Regions from separate parts of the Undibacterium sp. Ji50W genome, predicted to be linked through region 3. Evidence: predicted binding sites of a transcription regulator. Region 3 holds the regulator's gene; each other region holds the start of a gene.
What was found. Region 3 encodes sigma-54, which starts transcription at its own class of promoters, with help from an activator protein. Its sites were predicted from a motif close to TGGCANGNAANCTGCTTT; they were not measured.
Positions count from the first base shown of each region.

Region 1: the regulator sigma-54 is predicted to act here: its motif matches at 4,782-4,799, upstream of urtA (urea ABC transporter substrate-binding protein).
Region 2: the regulator sigma-54 is predicted to act here: its motif matches at 4,082-4,099, upstream of prpB (methylisocitrate lyase).

Region 1 is NZ_JBMPOX010000001.1:556,596-563,118, forward strand. Features, by position in the region: gene ACO0K9_RS02610 (ATP-binding protein) at 1-997, opposite strand, end outside; gene ACO0K9_RS02615 (EAL domain-containing protein) at 1,077-2,672, opposite strand; gene ACO0K9_RS02620 (ATP-binding protein) at 2,765-4,087, opposite strand; gene urtA (urea ABC transporter substrate-binding protein) at 4,858-6,111, shown strand; gene urtB (urea ABC transporter permease subunit UrtB) at 6,225-6,523, shown strand, end outside.
Region 2 is NZ_JBMPOX010000018.1:80,087-86,609, forward strand. Features, by position in the region: gene acnD (Fe/S-dependent 2-methylisocitrate dehydratase AcnD) at 1-1,327, opposite strand, end outside; gene ACO0K9_RS21195 (GNAT family N-acetyltransferase) at 1,393-1,878, opposite strand; gene prpC (bifunctional 2-methylcitrate synthase/citrate synthase) at 1,918-3,066, opposite strand; gene prpB (methylisocitrate lyase) at 3,151-4,041, opposite strand; gene prpR (propionate catabolism operon regulatory protein PrpR) at 4,360-5,949, shown strand; gene ACO0K9_RS21215 (response regulator transcription factor) at 6,105-6,470, shown strand; gene ACO0K9_RS21220 (chemotaxis protein CheC) at 6,467-6,523, shown strand, end outside.
Region 3 is NZ_JBMPOX010000024.1:53,884-60,406, reverse strand. Features, by position in the region: gene ACO0K9_RS24165 (KpsF/GutQ family sugar-phosphate isomerase) at 1-765, shown strand, start outside; gene ACO0K9_RS24160 (KdsC family phosphatase) at 771-1,301, shown strand; gene lptC (LPS export ABC transporter periplasmic protein LptC) at 1,298-1,942, shown strand; gene lptA (lipopolysaccharide transport periplasmic protein LptA) at 1,970-2,521, shown strand; gene lptB (LPS export ABC transporter ATP-binding protein) at 2,522-3,274, shown strand; gene ACO0K9_RS24140 (RNA polymerase factor sigma-54) at 3,286-4,773, shown strand; gene hpf (ribosome hibernation-promoting factor, HPF/YfiA family) at 4,883-5,230, shown strand; gene ACO0K9_RS24130 (hypothetical protein) at 5,672-5,821, opposite strand; gene ACO0K9_RS24125 (enoyl-CoA hydratase/isomerase family protein) at 5,924-6,523, shown strand, end outside.

The DNA of each region.
Region 1 (6,523 bases), on a different contig from region 3:
TTGACTGTTGCACCAGCTCGGGTATGTCTTCCTTCAGGAAGGGTAATTCCTTTTCTTCTTTTATAGTGGCCAATTCACGTCGTATGCTGGCGTCGGCAATATGTGATTCGGCAGTTTCATAGGTATGGATGATACAGAACAGGTCCTTGATATAGTTTTCCAATGTGGTGAAATTTGAAAAAATATAACCAATGGGGTTATTGATTTCATGCGCGACACCGGCCGCCAGCTGACCTATGGACGCTAACTTTTCAGATTGCAGCAATTGTTCCTGCGCCATGGATAGCCTGGCATTAAGCTCGGTCAATTCGGTATTGCGGCGTACCAATTCATTTTCTACAGCTTCTCTTTGCTTGATATCTGCTTCCAGTTTGTTATTGATATCCGCCAGTTGCAAGGTGCGTTTTTTTACCAGGTTTTCCAGATTGCTGTGGGCCTGACGCAAAGCGTTCTCGGCGTCGCAACGTTCAGTGATATCTTCGAGGGTTTCTATGGCACCTACAATTTTTCCTTCCTGATTGTAGAGCGGCGCAGCGGTAAAATGCAGCCACAAACCGTGTTCATGCAAGTCGGGAAAAAAATCAATAGCTTCGTAGGCACCGGGTATAAGCTGCGAAGAAGAAAATTTATTCTTGTAAAATTTTTGTATGTAAATATCATCACCAGATAAAACCAGATCCGCCAGGACTGGCCGGTTGTCGCGATAAAAAGCTTTCCATTGATTGCGGGTAGATACCATACTGGCAGCAGAGTAGCCAAGGACATATTCACAGGCTTTGTTCCAGTGGGTAATGACATGATGCGAATCAATCACAAAAGTCGGGACCGGGCTGCTGTCAAGGAATTGCGCCAATTCTATGCCCATGGTGTTCAGGGCAAATGTATCTATCTTTTGCTTCTCCGCCAAAACATTGGCTAACTGTCCAGGACCAGTTTTTTCTTGTGTTGACGCAGAAGAGGAACTGGTTTTTTCTGACACGGGAGATTCTTTGCTCATTCTTTTTCACCTGGTCTTTGTTTCGTCCGGCAGGATACGTTTTGATGGCGGGGTACCTGATTTCCTTTCCTTGCCCTGATCAATGGTGCATCCTGTCGTCTATCAGCATGACAATTTTTCCGCTGGGCTTATTCTGGTCGCCCATATTCTTCCACTGTGCGTTAAATGGCTTTTGGTAGACATGTACCGGGAACCACATACCTTCTGAATGTTCTTTAATCCCAGTACCTACATCTGGAATCAGGTGTTCAATCTGGCATCCCAATTCTATCCTGGATTGTGGAATGACCTGTTCCGCAGAACTATTGATGAACACCACCATGTCTTCATCATCGACAGCGATAATGGGTAATGGAACATATTGCAGCACTTCGCGCACTATGCTTAAACTCAACTGTCCCAGGGTGATTTGTTTTTGTTTTTGTTTGACTAATTCTGCCAGTTGACGGTTTGCAGTGACCAGTTCCTGATTTTTTGTTTGTATTTGCAGGTTCAGGCTACGGTTTTCATCTTCCATTTCTTTGTAATGAAAGGCTTCACGGATATTGGCGCGTATTTGTTCATCATCCCAGGGCTTGGTCAGGAACTTGTAGATCGCGCCTTCATTAATGGCATCGGTGATGTATTGCAGTTCGGTGTAGCCGGACAAAACAATACGTATGGTATCCGGATAGAGTTTTTTTGCATTCCGCAAAAATTCCACCCCAGTCATGGACGGCATGCGTTGATCAGAAATGATGACATCAACGCTATTTTTTTCAAGAATACTCAAACCCTCATGCCCGCCACCAGCGGTAAGTATTTGGTATCCGTCACGACGTAACAGGCGTTTCAGTGCATTTAATATATTGGGCTCGTCGTCGACCAGCAGTAAGGTACGGTCCGGTTTCCCCATACGTAATAAATGTTTGTCCAGTACCAGGCTCTCTTGTAAAAATTCCGTCATCTGTTTGATCGACAGAGGAACGGAAAAAAAATAGCCTTGTATTTCATCACACATATTTTCGCTCAGGAATTTGCATTGCGCTTCTGTTTCCACACCTTCAGCGATGACTTTCATTCCCATGCTATGGGCCATGGAAATGATGGCTTTGGAAATCGAGACATCGTCTGAGTTGTGTGGCAGTTCATGGACAAAAGATTGATCGATTTTGACATAATCGAATGGAAAATGTTTCAGATAACTGAGGGCAGAATAGCCTGTACCAAAGTCGTCAAGAGACAGCTTGTAGCCTTGTTCCTTGAAATCCATGAAGAGCTGATCTATGTCGGTATTGCGATGCATGAGTATATTTTCAGTAATTTCCAAAGATATCTGATCCGCCGTCACCTGCATACTTTTCAGGATTTCGGACAGGCGCATACTGAACCCGGCATCCTGCAATTGTTTCGGGGAAACATTGATCGCCACACACGGTACATCAAATTTCGCATTTACCCAGCCTCTGATATCCGTGCAAACCTGCCTGATTACCCACTCACCTAATTGGATAATAAGATCAGATTGTTCCGCTACCCGTATGAACGCTGAAGGAGGGATGGCACCGCTAGTGGCATGATTCCAGCGCAATAAGGCTTCCACCCCGACTAGTAAGCCGGTTTGTAAATCTGCCTTGGGCTGGTAATGCAACTCCAATTCATTGGCATTGATTGCCAGTTGAAGTTCTTTCGCCATATCAATTTGCTTGTGCGTTACCATATCCATTTGATTTGATCTCACATTATGCTGACCATGCAAAGTACTATTGCGACAGACATGGACGCTGATTACTGTGTCGTTGTATCTTCCTGACGCAAGGGGAGCCAGACAGTGAAGCAAGTTCCTTTTCCGAGTACGCTGCTGACATCAATCCTGCCACCGTGTTTTTTGATGATGCCGTAAGAAAGGGAAAGACCGAGGCCGGTTCCACTGCCTACGGGTTTGGTGGTGAAAAATGGCTCAAAGATGCGATTCAGGTTTTCAGGGGGAATGCCGCCACCGGTATCCAGCACTTTTATCCAGACCATGTCCTTGTCACAGCCCGTGCTGACTTTGATGACGCCGTTTTCCTTGATCGCATGTGAGGCATTCACCAGCAAATTCATGATGACTTGGTTGACCTGCGAAATGATGCATTTCACCGGTGGCAACTGGCCATATTCCTTGACCACATTGGCCTTGTACTTGATTTCGTTTTTGACGATATTCAACGTACTGTCTATGCCTTGATGAATGTCTGCCTCTTGCCAGTCCGTTTCACCCACGTGCGAAAAATCTTTAAGTGATTGAACGATGTCCTTGACGCGCTTGAGCCCATCCATGGATTCCCGTACCAGGTCCTGTATATCTTCCTTTAAAAATTGGAGATCAGCTTTTTCCCTGATCTCATTCATTTTGCTGCTCGCCTGGCTTGCAGCCAGTGCTTGCGGGATCAGGCCTTCATAATCATTGATGACTTCAAACAACTTGTCTACGTAATTTTGCAGGCTGCCAATATTGGAATTGATAAAGCCTATGGGGTTATTGATTTCATGCGCAATACCGGCGGCCAATTGACCAACCGAAGCCATTTTTTCGGATTGCAGTAACTGTTCATGGGCTTCTTGCAATTTCTTGATCAAAAGCTGTTGCTCTTCCCCCTTTTTGGACAGGGTTTCTTCCATTTCCTTGCGTTTGGTAATGTCCGTCAACGAGCCGATCACTTCTACAGGATTGCCGTCCTGGTCGCGAATCAGCCTCAGCATGTCGTGCATCCACACATAATGACCGGCACGGCTCATGAAGCGGTATTCGTAAGTGCGCTCTCCTTCAGTGAATAATTTGGCGATACTGGAGAAAATCTGGGGCACATCGTCAGGATGAATATGGTCGAACCAGAAATTCGGGTCGGCGACCATTTCTTCTGGCTGATAGCCCAGCACGTGGAGTGCGTTATTACTGACGAAAGTCATTTTGAAGTCGCCAGTGGGTACGCTGCTGTAAATAATGGCAGGAGTATTGTCTATCAGGTATTGCAGCCTGGTCTCAGTGGACAGGCTTTTGCTTGTGTCAGCTACGGCGGCAGTCGCAGCGGCCGGCGGGAGTATGCTGAACTCATCAAATTGATTCATGATCACCGGGACAGGAAAATTGACAACAAGATTGTTTTTTTTTAAATTCCCTTACGTGTACATATTAGAACAATAAATAGGCAAATGGCTATATATTTGTTTCCTTTATGATATTTATTCCACATCAAGCCCATCGCAGATTTTTTGCAAGATTGCCTTGACCCTGGCATTCAAACGGATCATTGATGTCTTATGAATTTGAAATAAGTCAATAAAATCAAATATCTGGCAAAAAATGCGCGACTTTTATTGGCAAGCTTTCAACCAGGACGAGTATTTTCGTCTTATTTCAAGTGAAAATAAATTTGATAACAATGATTAAAAATAGAGCAATTTCATATGGCCGTTGTTTTCCGCACAATTTGAGAGCATGAATGCACTAAAAAGTGGAGCTTGTGGCAAAAAAAATTTCAGGGAAACAATTCTCACCAATTTGGTTAGTTTTTGTATGCCGCCAACATAGACTATGTCGGCGCTGCGGTGCTCAATCGCTGTGGTGCAGTGCGTCATTGCCTGACCTGTCCAACTTGCCCATACACCAGGCTTGCTTGCGTGATGACTTCAGCATGACCCTGCAGTGACTCCTTGCATGGCATCTCAAATCATCTTGTTCACGTCAGGTAAGCGTCAGCCGTTTGAGCGTTTGCATCTGAGTTAAATCATGTTACTGAGTGGTCTGGTTCCAGCCAGCAGTTGGCACGTTATCTGCTATCTGTAGTGGGAAGCTTGCAGTTTTTTGTTCCATGACCTCACCACTACCAGGAGAAAACATGTCACGTCGTACTGTTTTGAAAGCAACTGCACTTGCCGCAATGACTTTGGCCGCTTCCGGCTGGATCTCGCAGGCACAGGCCGCCGATACCATCAAGGTCGGCATTCTGCATTCCCTGTCTGGCACTATGGCAATCTCGGAGACATCGCTGAAAGATGTGGCCTTGATGACGATCGATGAAATCAATGCCAAGGGTGGTGTCATGGGCAAAAAGCTGGAAGCGGTGATCGTTGATCCGGCATCCAACTGGCCATTGTTTGCCGAAAAAGCCCGTCAACTGGTATCGCAAGACAAAGTATCTGTCGTGTTTGGTTGCTGGACATCGGTATCGCGTAAATCGGTACTGCCAGTCTTCAAGGAACTCAATAGCCTGTTGTTTTACCCGGTTCAGTACGAAGGTGAAGAACTGGAGAAAAACGTTTTCTACACAGGTGCAGCACCGAATCAGCAAGCCATTCCCGCCACTGAATACCTGATGTCGAAAGAGGGTGGTGGTGCCAAACGTTTTGTTTTGCTGGGTACTGATTATGTGTATCCACGTACGACCAACAAAATCCTGCGTGCCTTCTTGCATAGCAAGGGCGTCAAGGATACTGATATCGATGAAGTCTATACGCCATTCGGTCATTCTGATTACCAGACCATCGTTGCGAATATCAAGAAATTTGCTGCAGGCGGTAAAACTGCGGTCATTTCCACCATTAATGGTGATTCCAACGTACCGTTCTATAAAGAACTCGGCAATGCCGGTCTGAAGGCAACCGACGTGCCGGTTGTCGCATTCTCAGTCGGTGAAGAAGAATTGCGCGGTGTGGATGCCAAACCTCTGGTCGGCCATCTGGCCGCCTGGAATTACTTCCAGTCCGTGAAGAACCCGGTGAACACCGAATTCATCAAGAAATGGAAAGACTATGCTGCCGCCAAAAAACTGCCGAATGCAGCTACCGTCGTCACCAACGATCCTATGGAAGCGACTTATGTTGGTATCTATATGTGGAAACAGGCAGTTGAAAAAGCCAAGTCCACCGACACCGACAAGGTCATCGCCGCCATGGGCGGACAAACTTTCAAGGCGCCATCCGGTTTTGAATTGACGATGGACAAAACCAATCACCACTTGCATAAGCCAGTCATGATAGGCGAGATCAAGGCTGATGGTCAGTTCAGCGTGGTCTACAAAACCAAGGCACCGATTCGTGCCCAACCATGGAGCCCGTATATCCCAGGCAATGAAGGCAAGCAAAAACTGTAATTGAAGGAATGACGCAGGCACTCGGGGTTAATGTGACTGGCTGAATAGCTGGTTAGCATGGCTGTTGCCTTGAGTGCCGTTCCTGAATTTTTCCATCCCTGACCTGGTTGCCTATGACATTTCGTAAAATCTGCGCGAGCATCGTCCTGCTCGTGTTCAGCCTGAGTGCGCACGCAGCTATCGATGGCAAGCTCTTGTTGGCACTGTCTGGTGATGATCCTGATGCCCGTATTGCTGCCGTCAATTCCATCGCAGCCATGGGCAATGAAGAAGCAGCAGAAGTACTGACCGCTCTCAAAAATGAACAATTATTCGTCAAGGATGTTGCTGTCTATCTGGTCGATGGTGAACAGGCCAAAGACCTTGCCAGTGGAAAAATGCAGAAATTGCCGGATGATGCCGAGGCAATCAC
Region 2 (6,523 bases), on a different contig from region 3:
CAGGGGCGAGTGAACTCTTGACCCAGGGCTTGCGGGTCAGGCCCAGCCTGTTCGCATTCCGGGCCAGCAAACCGGCGGCCACCATATTGCGTGGATTATTGGTGTTGGTGCAACTGGTGATGGCGGCGATGATGACGGCACCATCCGGCATGAATCCTGGTTCGTTTTCAATCGTGCCGCTGATACCGCGCGCTGCCAGTTCCGAGGTTGGCACGCGCTTGTGCGGATTCGATGGGCCAGCAATATTACGCACAACGGAAGACAAATCAAATTTCAGTACACGTTCATATTCCGCATTCTTCAGCGTATCAGCCCACAAGCCGGTTTCTTTGGCATAGGTTTCTACCAGTTGGACCAATGCATCGTCACGGCCTGTGAGTTTCAGGTATTTGATGGTTTGTTCATCGATGTAAAACATGGCGGCAGTAGAACCGAATTCAGGTGCCATATTTGCTATCGTTGCGCGGTCACCCAGGGTCAGGTGGGATGCGCCTTCGCCATAAAATTCCAGATAAGACGAGACGACTTTTTGATTGCGCAAGAATTCTGTCAATGCCAGTACCGTGTCGGTCGCCGTAATACCTTCCTGTGGCTTGCCGCTCAGTTCAACGCCGATGATGTCTGGCAAACGCATCCAGGATGCACGGCCCAGCATGACGCTTTCGGCTTCCAGCCCACCGACACCAATCGCGATCACACCCAGCGCATCCACCATGGGGGTATGGCTGTCTGTGCCGACCAGGGTATCAGGGTAAGCAACACCGTCTGTGACCTGTACAACGGGCGACATGCGTTCCAGATTAATCTGGTGCAAAATACCATTGCCGGGCGGGATCACATCGACATTCTTGAATGCCTTCTTGGTCCAGTTGATGAAGTCAAACCTGTCTTCATTGCGTCTGTCTTCAATCGCACGATTTTTATCGAAAGCATCCGGATCAAAACCACCGCACTCGACTGCCAGTGAATGATCAACCACCAGTTGCGTAGGTACTACCGGGTTGACCAGCGCCGGGTCACCACCTTGCAGCGCAATCGCATCGCGCAAACCCGCCAGGTCCACCAGTGCAGTCTGTCCCAGGATGTCATGACATACCACCCGGGCCGGGAACCAGGGAAAATCCAGGTCACGCTTGCGTTCTATGAACTGTCTGAGGGAATCAGTCAGCGTTGCCGGGTCGCAGCGACGCACCAGATTTTCTGCCAGTACGCGCGAGGTATAAGGCAGCTTGTCATAGGCACCTGCAACGATTGCATCGACGGCTGCACGCGTATCGAAGTAATCCAGAGTAGTACCGGGTAGTGGCTTGCGGAATTGAGTATTCATGGCTCGCTATTTTTCAATATTAATATTCGGTGTTCGGACTGATCCAGTCGGCTATCACGGCAAGTTCAGAGCTGCAATTTGAAGCCTTCATGTGAAGCTGTAAAACCCATGCTTCCATAAAACCGGTGGGCCTGTATGCGTTTTTTATCACTGGTCAGTTGCACCAGCTTGCAAGCACGCTCACGCGCGACTTGTATCGCTTGTTCTATGATCCAGTGACCTATACCCTGCCCGCGAAGATAGCCATCCACCCGCACGCTTTCTATCATGGCTCGGGTAGCCCCTTTCCTGCTCAGGCCGGGGATGAAAGTCAGTTGCAGCATGGCGATGATCTTGCCATCCATGACACCGACCATCAAAAACTGGTTATCATCTTTGTCTATGCGGTCAAAGGCATCGCTATAGCATGGATCATCCGATCCCACGCCTTCACGATTCTTGCCCAGATCATCATCGGCGATCAATTCCAGCAGGCGCGGCAAATCCTGCTTCACTGCGCGCCTGGCAATTAGTGTTGATATCAGTTTCGATACGTCAGCCTGGACTTTCATAGTGCAACCCTGCCTATTTGTGTTTCTTATGTATGTTTCTTATTTGCGTTTATTCAGAGGAACAAACTTCAGATCTTCAGGGCCAACATAATTGGCACTAGGACGAATGATCTTGTTATCGATACGTTGTTCAATGATGTGTGCCGCCCAGCCCGAGGTACGGGCAATCACGAACAGCGGTGTAAACATGGCAGTCGGCACCCCCATCATGTGATAGGACACGGCAGAGAACCAGTCAAGATTGGGGAACATTTTTTTGATATCCCACATCACTGTTTCCAGACGTTCGGCGATATCAAACATTTTCATCGCACCGACATCCTTGGACAGATTGCGTGCCACTTCCTTGATGACCTTGTTGCGCGGATCAGAAATCGTGTACACAGGGTGACCGAAGCCGATCACCACTTCCTTGTTTTCCACACGTTTCTTGATATCGGCTTCTGCTTCGTCGGGATTGTCGTAACGTTTCTGGATTTCAAACGCAACTTCATTGGCACCGCCGTGTTTCGGGCCACGCAAGGCACCTATCGCGCCAGTAATGGCAGAATACATGTCCGAGCCTGTGCCAGCCACTACCCGGCCCGCAAAGGTGGATGCATTGAATTCATGCTCCGCATACAGAATCAGGGAAGTATGCATGGCTTTTTCCCACAACTCACCTGGTTTTTCACCATGCAGCAAATGCAGGAAATGGCCGCCTATGGAATCATCATCGGTTTCTGTCTCTATGCGCTTGCCATTGTGGCTATAGTGGTACCAGTACAGCAGCATGGACCCCAGCGAAGCCATCAGGCGGTCGGCAATATCGCGCGCACCCGGGGTGTTGTGGTCATCTTTTTCTGGCAACACGCAACCAAGTACGGATACGCCGGTACGCATCACATCCATGGGGTGCGATGAAGCCGGCAACCATTCCAGTGCCGCTTTCAGATTTGCTGGCAAACCGCGCAGCGCTTTCAGCTTGGCTTTGTAGGCACGCAATTCAGCCGCGGTCGGCAATTTGCCATGCACCAGCAAATGGGCAATTTCTTCAAACTCGCAGGCGTCAGCCACATCCAGAATATCGTAACCGCGATAATGCAGGTCATTGCCGGTTTTGCCCACGGTACACAGGGCCGTGTTACCAGCCGTCACCCCAGACAGGGCAACCGATTTCTTGGGTTTGAAAGGAACTGCTTCAGTCATGATTTTTTCTCCATTGTTCATTAGAAGTGCCATTCCCATTTGCTGACTTGATGCAGCACAATAAGGGCACGGACTATATACGTATTATTTGGCCTTTTGCTGTGCGAAAAGAGCATCCAGCTTTTGTTCGAAATCGTGGTAGTTGATGCGCTCATACAATTCCATGCGGGTCTGCATGGTGTCGACGACATTCTTTTGCGTACCGTCACGGCGTATCGCGCCATACACGTTTTCTGCTGCCTTGTTCATGGCACGGAAAGCCGACAAGGGGTACAGGACCAGGCCCACATCCACGGCAGCCAGTTCTTCAACAGAAAACAATGGGGTGGCACCAAATTCAGTGATATTCGCCAGGATAGGTACTTTGACGGCACTGGCAAACTGCTTGTACATGGACAATTCGGTGATCGCTTCCGGGAAAATCATGTCTGCCCCCGCTTCCACGCATGCCAGGGCACGCTCGATGGCAGCGTCCAGACCTTCAACGGCCAGCGCATCGGTACGGGCCATGATGACGAAGTTGTCATCGGTACGGGCATCCACTGCTGCCTTGACCCTGTCTACCATTTCCTGCTTGCTGACGATCTCTTTGCCCGGGCGATGGCCGCAGCGCTTGGCCCCCACCTGGTCTTCAATATGCATGGCCGCAGCGCCGAACTTGATCATGGATTTGACGGTGCGTGCCACGTTGAAGGCAGAAGCGCCAAAGCCTGTATCCACATCCACCAGCAAAGGCAGGTCGCAGACATCGGTGATGCGGCGTACGTCAGTCAATACATCGTCGAGATTGGAAATACCCAGATCAGGCAACCCCAGGGACCCGGCAGCAACGCCTCCACCAGACAAATAAATCGCCTTGAAACCGGCACGTTTTGCCAGCAAGGCATGATTGGCATTGATAGCCCCGACCACTTGCAGAGGGGATTCTTCCTGCATCGCCTTGCGGAAGGCGGCACCTGCGGAGTATGTACTCATGTGTATGCTTTCAGGTTAATGAACAGATTCTGGCAAGCGTATTGCAATCGGCATGCCACCTCTGGCCACAGACAGCGCAAAGAAGCTGAAACACCTGCGAAAATATATGCAAATCAACTACTTACCAGGAAAAATCTGTGAAACAGGACTTGAGATTAATAGACAATACGGCGCATAATGACGTTTCAAATACAAATTTGAAACAATATTGAAACGCGAATTGAAACATCAATTGAAACACTCCTTGAAACACCCAATGAAACAAGCCCCGGGACCATCCATGGCTAGGCACCAAACATCTGACCAGATACAAACATAATGAAACACCCCACACCGCCGCGTGACAACAGCGATAAACCCGTGATCTGGACCGTATCCATTTCCCGCCTGTTCGACATGTTTCGCGACATCATGGTTGAATATGATGGCCGCGCCGATATCGAACCCATACACATGGGTTTTGAAGAAGCGGCGCAATACCTGAAAGAACGCCTGCAAACAGAAAGATGCGATGCCGTCATTGCCGCTGGCTCAAACGGTGCCTACCTGAAAAACCGCCTGCCGGTACCGGTCGTCATCGCCAAGGCCAGCGGCTTTGATGTCATGCAGGCCCTGGCCAGGGCGCGCAAGGTGTCACCCGCCATCGGCCTGATCAATTACCAGGAAACCATGCCGGAACTGGCGGATTTTAAAACCACCTTCGGCTTCCCGCTGGAACAACGTACCTACGTCACCGAAGAAGATGCGCGCGCCCAGATCAGTGAACTGAAAGCCAGTGGCATCAAGGCCATTGTCGGTGCCGGCCTGATCACAGACCTGGCAGAGGAAGCCGGCCTGACGGGCATCTTCATGTATTCGGCGGGGTCGATACGGCAGGCATTTGACGATGCACTGGAAATCGCCCGCCTGACGCGGCTGGAATCTGCCCGTGGCCGCCAGCATCCAGCGGCAGATGCGCTGCGCGCCCGCCACAACCTGAATGATTTGCGGGGTGATTCGGCCATCATGCAGGCGACTCGCAAATCGATCGCCCTGTTTGCCCGTTCCCCCGCTACCGTGTTGCTGCAAGGTGAAACCGGCACCGGCAAGGAACTGGCGGCCCAGGCCCTGCACCGTGAAAGTACCAGGGCGCGCCAGCCCTTTGTTGCCGTCAATTGCGGTGCGATCGCCGAAAGCCTGCTGGAATCCGAATTATTCGGCTATGAAGAAGGTGCATTTACCGGATCAAAACGGGGTGGTCATGCCGGCCTGTTTGAAACCGCCCATCGCGGCACCGTGTTTCTGGATGAAATTGGTGAAATGCCGCTGGGTTTGCAAACCCGGCTATTGCGGGTGCTGGAAGAACGTGAAGTGATACGCGTTGGCAGCATGCGCCCTATCCCGGTCGATGTACGCATCATCAGCGCCACCCATTGCAATCTGGAAGACCGCATCAGGGAAGGAAAGTTTCGCGCTGATCTGTATTTTCGTCTAGCGGTATTGCGACTACATTTACCCACCCTGCGGGAAAGAACGGACGACCTGCTTCCTCTTGCAGAATGGTTCCTGAAGCATGCCCTGGCTGGTATGGGCACACGCCCGCATGCCAATCTGCATGCAGAAATCAGCTCTTGTGGTTCTTTGCTCCAACATTATGCCTGGCCAGGTAATGTAAGAGAACTACGTAATCTGATGGAGCGCCTGGCCTTGTTTTTGGCAGCAGAACCTTTGCAGGCACTGACGCCGGGCTTTGTCGCAAAAACCTTGCCTGAGCTGGTGATAACCGCAGTCCAGATGGAACAGACGGCAACACCAGCCAACGAAGAATCGCTGGAACAGATCATGCAAAAATTCGACAACAACCGGGAAGCAGTGGCAGATTACCTGGGTATCAGCAGGACCACCTTGTGGCGACGGCTGAAAAATTGAGAATGGCAGCAATGACACCAAATAAGCTGTGCAAATAGCGCCAGGGGAACATATATTGAACATCTTGACCACTCAATTTCCGGCACGGTAAGGTAAAATGAATTTGAGCTGCAACTCACATTCCATGGGTGCATTTGTCCTGCATAAAAAATATTATGAAAAAATTACTAATTGTTGATGATAGCAAAGTGTCACGCATGGTCATACGTGCCCATGTGAAGGCAGCCCAGCCTGAGTGGGAAATATTCGAAGCCAGTACCGGCGAAGAAGCCATGAAATCTGTGCAAGAAAACAAGCCAGACTATTGCACCATGGACATCAACATGCCTGGCATGCTGGGAACGGATGCTGCAGAGAAAATTTTGAAAGACCACCCTCATCTGCGCATTGCCATCTTCTCTGCCAATGTGCAAGACAGCATGCAGACACGCGCCAATTCCATAGGCAGTGTTTTCGTGGCCAAGCCTGTCACTGAAAAATCGATCACCATCGTCCTCAATTATTTCGCGAGCGGTCAATGAACACGCTGACTGAACTTCATCTTGATGCACTGAGTGAAGTTTTTAATGTCGGC
Region 3 (6,523 bases):
ACCCCTTCCTTTTTCGTCCACCCGGCCGAAGCTGCACATGGCGATCTTGGCATGGTGACATCGCAAGATGTATTTATTGCCATTTCCTATTCTGGTGAAGCATCTGAACTGATGTCCATCCTGCCCATCATCAAGCGCCTGGGGGTCAAACTGATCGCCATGACCGGCAACCCGGAATCCAGCCTGGGCAAACTGGCAGATGTGCACCTGAACCTGCATGTAGCAAAAGAAGCCTGCCCGCTGAACCTGGCACCCACTGCCAGTACCACGGTGACACTGGCACTGGGTGATGCGCTGGCAGTTGCCGTGCTGGATGCACGCGGCTTTCGCGAAGAAGACTTTGCCCGCTCCCACCCTGGCGGTTCGCTTGGCCGTCGCCTGCTGACCCATGTCAGGGATGTTATGCGCACCGGCGACGCCATCCCGCAAGTGACCCCTGATACCAGGCTGAAAACCGCGCTGCTGGAAATCACCAAAAAAGGTATGGCGATGACCGCCGTGGTGGATAAAGACCAGTATATTGTCGGCATCTTCACTGACGGTGATCTGCGCCGCCTGATGGATGGCACACGCGACTTTACCCAGTTGCAGATTGCCGAAGTCATGCACGGCAGTCCGCGCCGTATACGGCCAGAACAACTGGCCGTAGAAGCGGTGGAAATTATGGAAACTTATCGCATCAACCAGTTGCTGGTGGCTGACGACCAGGGAAAACTGGTCGGTGCCCTGCATATTCATGACCTGACACGGGCCAAGGTAATCTGATGGAAATGGCGAAACAAACTGCAGCCCAGAATGCAGGCAATATCCAGCTCATGATATTTGACGTGGATGGCATTCTTACCGATGGCAGCCTGCATTTCGGCCCTGAAGGCGAAATGATGAAAACCTTCAATGTACTGGACGGCCAGGGCATCAAACTGTTGCAACAGGCAGGTATAGCCACGGCCATCATCAGCGCCAGGCAATCGGCGATCGTCAGCAAGCGCGCCAGCGACCTTGGCATCACCCACGTGCGCCAGGGCATACACGACAAAAAATCGGCCTTCCTGCAACTGATCACCGAACTGGGTCTGTCTGCTGATGTCTGCGGCTTCATCGGTGACGACATCATTGATTTGCCGATACTGACACGCTGCGGCTTTTCTGCCAGCGTACCGAATGCCCACGCCGAAGTCAGGCAGAGAGTGCACTACGTCACCACTGCCAGCGGTGGCAAGGGAGCAGCGCGCGAAGTCTGCGACTTCATCCTGCGCGCTCAGGGCAGATATGAACAGGCAATCGAGGCCTACCTGTCATGAAACATCATATGACCATAGACCGCTTTCGCATCTGGCTGGCAGTAATACTGCTGGGCGTCATTACCCTGGGTACTATCTGGGTGATGGAAGTCATACGCCGCAATGCGAATGATGAACAAAACCGTACATCGGCACGCTCGGCACCGGATTACTATGTAGAAAAATTCAATTTCATCCGTTTGTCGAATAATGGCAAGGCGAATTACCATATCACTGGCGAGCGCCTGATACATCTGCCACGCAATGACAATATAGAAATTCAGCGTCCGCAAATCAATAGCTTTGATGTTGATCGCCCACCTTTGCATTTGCTGGCTGACCTGGCCGTGGTATCACAAAAATCCATGGTGATCACACCCAAGCGTGAACACGATGAAGTGCGCCTGTATGACAATGTCAGTATGGAAAGGCCAGAAGGCCTCAGCTCGCAATTCATGCGACTGGAAACCGATTATCTATTGTTATTACCCGACGATGATATTGTCAAAACCGACAAACACGTCACCGTCAAAACAGGAAAAGTGGACACCACAGCCATCGGCATGGAGGCCAACAATTCCACCCAGCATCTGGCCCTGCTGAGCAAGGTGCGAATTCACTTGAAGAAACGTGAATCTGCGCCCTCCACACCATCCAAATAGAGAAAGCGATATTTGCCAATGAAAAATATGAAATTGACACGCTCCCTTGGCCCATGCCTGGGACTGGCCTGTTTTGCTTTAGTACACACGCCTGCAAGTGCAGAAAAAGCTGACAGTTTCAAAGAAACAGTAATAGAAGCCGGCTATTCTGAAATAGACGGAAAAAACAGCGTACGTGTCCTCTCCAAAGGCGTGCAACTGGTGCGCGGCACCCTGATCGTCAATTCAGAAAAAGCCGTCGTCACCGAAGCCCCAAACGGTGATGAATTTGTCGTGCTGACTGGCGGTGCCAACAAAAAAATAAGCTTCCGGCAAAAACGTGATGGCGGCACGGATCTGTGGGTAGAAGGAGAAGCCGAACGTGCTGAATACAATCAGACGACAGAAATCGTCAAGTTCATCTCCAAAGCCAAAGTTCGCTACCTGGAAGGCAAGAAAGTCACCCAGGAACAGGAGGGGGAATACCTGTCCTATGACAGTAAAAATGATATCGCGGTCGGTACCAATTCAACCACGGGCCAGCATGTAGATGGTCCTAGCCGCGTCAAAATCACCCTGCAACCCAAACAGACCAATTAAATGACTGCCACGCCTAGTACCTTGCTCGTCAAGGGATTGCAAAAACGCTACGGTGCGCGCCAAGTGGTGCGCGACGTCTCACTGGAAGTGAAAAGCGGCGAAGTGGTTGGCTTGCTGGGCCCGAACGGCGCTGGCAAAACCACTTCTTTCTACATGATCGTTGGCCTGGTACCATCCGACGCCGGCGACATCACGATCGATGCCGTCAATATCTCACAACTGCCGATACACCAGAGAGCCGTGCTGGGTTTGTCTTACCTGCCGCAGGAAGCATCTGTATTTCGCAAGCTGACGGTAGAAGACAATATCCGCGCCGTACTGGAATTGCAAAAAGATGCCAATGGAAAATTTCTTTCAGAAAAATCCATTGTCAAAAGACTCAACGCCTTGCTGGCCGATTTGCAGATTGAAAAGATCAGGGAAAACCAGGCGCTGTCACTATCAGGCGGTGAACGCCGGCGGGTAGAAATTGCCCGCGCCCTCGCCACTAATCCGCGCTTCGTCTTGCTGGATGAACCCTTTGCCGGTGTTGACCCGATAGCCGTGATTGAAATCCAGCGTATTGTGCGCTTCCTCAAGGAGCGCGGTATCGGCGTGCTGATTACCGACCACAACGTGCGTGAAACCCTGGGCATCTGCGATCATGCCTACATCATCAATCAGGGCGCTGTACTGGCCAGCGGCAAGCCAGACGACATCATACAAAATGAATCCGTGCGTCGCGTCTATCTGGGAGAACATTTCCGGATGTGACGGGAATCATCATGAAACAAAGCCTGCAACTACGCACATCCCAGCATCTGGCATTGACGCCTCAATTGCAGCAATCTATACGCTTGCTGCAATTGTCCACATTGGAATTGCACCAGGAGCTGGAAACCCTGCTCATCGAAAATCCCATGCTGGAGCGTGTGGATGATCCACTGGACCATGCCGTGCGGCTGTTGGCCGATGGCGCCATCAATACCAGTAGCACCGCCGCCGATGCAGGGATGGAAGCCCCTGCATCCCGCGAAGAAAGCAACAGCACCACGGAAGTTCAGGGTGATGCCGATAGCGCCGTCAGCAACGAAGCCACCAGCGCCAGTGAAGAGGACTGGAGTTTTGATGATGTGCATCATGGCAGCAAAAGCAGCGATGACGAAGATGGCCGCCCGCAACTGGGTGCTGCCCACATCACCCTGCGTGAACATCTGCAGGAACAAATGCGCCTTAACCTGCGCGAGCTGCGTGACCGCGCCCTGGTCGAGTTGATGATTGATGCCATTGACAACAATGGCTACCTGACAGAAACCCTGGATGAAATCCATGCCAGCCTGCCACTGGAGTTGTGCGTGGAGCCAGAAGAGCTGGCATTTGCCCTGAACATGCTGCAGAGCTTCGACCCGGCCGGTGTGGGCGCTCGCACACCTTCTGAATGCCTGGCCCTGCAAATCAAACGCCTGCCTAACATTGCTTTCGTGACACGCAGGCTGGCCTTGCAGATTGTCGAAACGCAACTGACTTTATTTGCACAAAGAGACTTCACCAAACTCAAGAAAATTCTCGACTGCGACGACGAAGATTTGCGCGACGCACAAACTGTCATCAGACTGTGCAAACCCCGTCCGGGTATCGACTTTGCAGTCGATGAATCGGATTATGTGGTACCAGACGTCATCGTCAAAAAATCAGGCAATGGCTGGCAAGTCACGCTGAATCAGGATGTCATGCCCAAATTGCGGGTCAGTAGCATGTATGCCAACATCATGAAGCAAAATCGGGGGGAAGGCGGACTCGGCTCACAGCTACAAGAGGCGCGCTGGCTCATCAAGAACATGCGGCAACGTTTCGACACCATTTTGCGCGTTGCACAAGCAATAGTTGAAAGACAACGCAATTTTTTCACACATGGTGCTGTCGCCATGCGCCCCCTTGTTTTGCGCGAAATTGCTGATACACTAGGATTACACGAGAGCACTATCTCACGTGTAACAACTCAAAAATACATGCTGACCCCTCACGGCATGTTTGAGTTGAAATACTTTTTCGGCAGCCATGTCGCGACGGAAACAGGGGGAGAAGCATCTTCCACCGCGATACGCGCACTCATCAAGCAGTTGATAGGAGCAGAAGACCAGAAAAGCCCACTCTCTGATAGCAAAATTGCAGACATGCTGGGTGAACAGGGCATGGTAATTGCCCGACGGACAGTTGCCAAATACCGTGAAGCCCTAAAAATCCCCCCAGTGAGTTTGCGTAAATCTTTGTAAGCAAGTCCTTGTAATCACAGTTTGAATTGCTATATATGATTTAGCTCAAGGCAATAAGACAGCAATGAGCTTATCGTTACAGCAAGCAACATCACTATAGGAGCACAGTATGAATCTCACCATCAGTGGACATCACGTCGAAGTAACTCCTGCAATTCGTGAATATGTACATACCAAACTAGAACGTATCAGGCGACATTTCGACCAGGTCATTGATATCGCCGTCATCCTGACGGTGGACAAGCTCCGGGAAAAGGAAAAACGACACAAAGCCGACATTAATCTGCATATCAGTGGCAAAGATATTCATGTAGAAAGTCTGGCGCATGATCTGTATGCTGCGATCGATACGCTGGTAGACAAACTGGATCGCCAGGTCATCAAGCACAAAGACAAGATACAAAACCATCAGCACGACGCCATCAAGCACATACCTGATCCGGCATCGGCTTCATAAGACTCACCACCCCTGCCTTCGGGTTGCGGGTATCCAAAACAAGGACGCGAAAAGCGTCCTTTTTTGTTGGGTGAATGGTTTGAAATAAATCATATATTCAAATCACTAAATGGATTGCCCTCTGACAAGCTGTACAGGTATTACTTCCCTTCCTACGTAGGCAGGAATATAGCGGGCCGGCGATCTAGCAACGTTTGGCATACCACGGTCTGATTTAATGTCAGGTCGGCATTGTTTTACGTGTTTAGCTTTTATGTACTTACCCACAGTATTTAAGATTGCCAGCCGGGGGTAGCCCGGCAGCTACTCCCTTTTCTTGCTTCGCCAAGAAAAGGAAGCAAAAGAAGGCGACCGAGGCGTCGTCGCCCCTGCGGGGTTCCCGTTTGTGCGGTACAAAAAATGGGAAGATCCGAAACTCGCTACGCTCAAACATCGGCTCTTCTATTTCCATTTTCTGTACCGCACAAACGGCGTCGACACATCGGAATTGCTAAATTCAAAAACAACCCCAAAGTCAAACCCAACTGCAACTGCAACTGCAACTGCAACTGCAACTGCAACTGCAACTGCAACTGCAACTGCAAGGAGCATGCTTTACTTGCACTGTTTCCTCATATACTTATACATCCCGTGACGCGCATCGCTGACAAAGCTAAAATAGCAGCTTCATTCTCTACTGCATAGCCAATGACCATGAGCGAATTTGTCCTCACTTCTGTCAAGAACAACATAGGCTATATCACCCTGGACCGGCCCAAGGCGCTGAACTCATTGTCGCTGGAGATGGTGCGCGCGCTCACCACGATTTTGCTGGATTGGCAAGACGATGCCAATGTGCGTGCGGTGTTCATTCACGGCAGTAGCGAAAAGGCTTTTTGTGCAGGGGGCGATATACGTTTCTTTTATGACGTGGGTACTGCAACCCCCATGGGAGACTCTGCCCTGTTGGAAGACTTTTTTACTGAAGAATATGCACTAAATCATTTAATCCATTTTTACCCCAAGCCCTATATCGCGCTGATGAATGGAGTAGTCATGGGTGGTGGCATGGGCATTGCCCAGGCCGGCAATGACTGCCGCCTGCGCATTGTCACGGAACGTACCAAGATGGCGATGCCGGAAGTGAATATCGGCCTGTTCCCGGATGTGGGGGGAGGTTATTTCCTGTCGCGTGCACCGGGGCAAATCGGTACCTACATGGGCTTGACCGGTGAAATCATCAACGCAGCAGATGCATTGTATGCAGGGCTGGCTGATGTATTTATACCGACATCAGAACTGCCCGCCTTGATG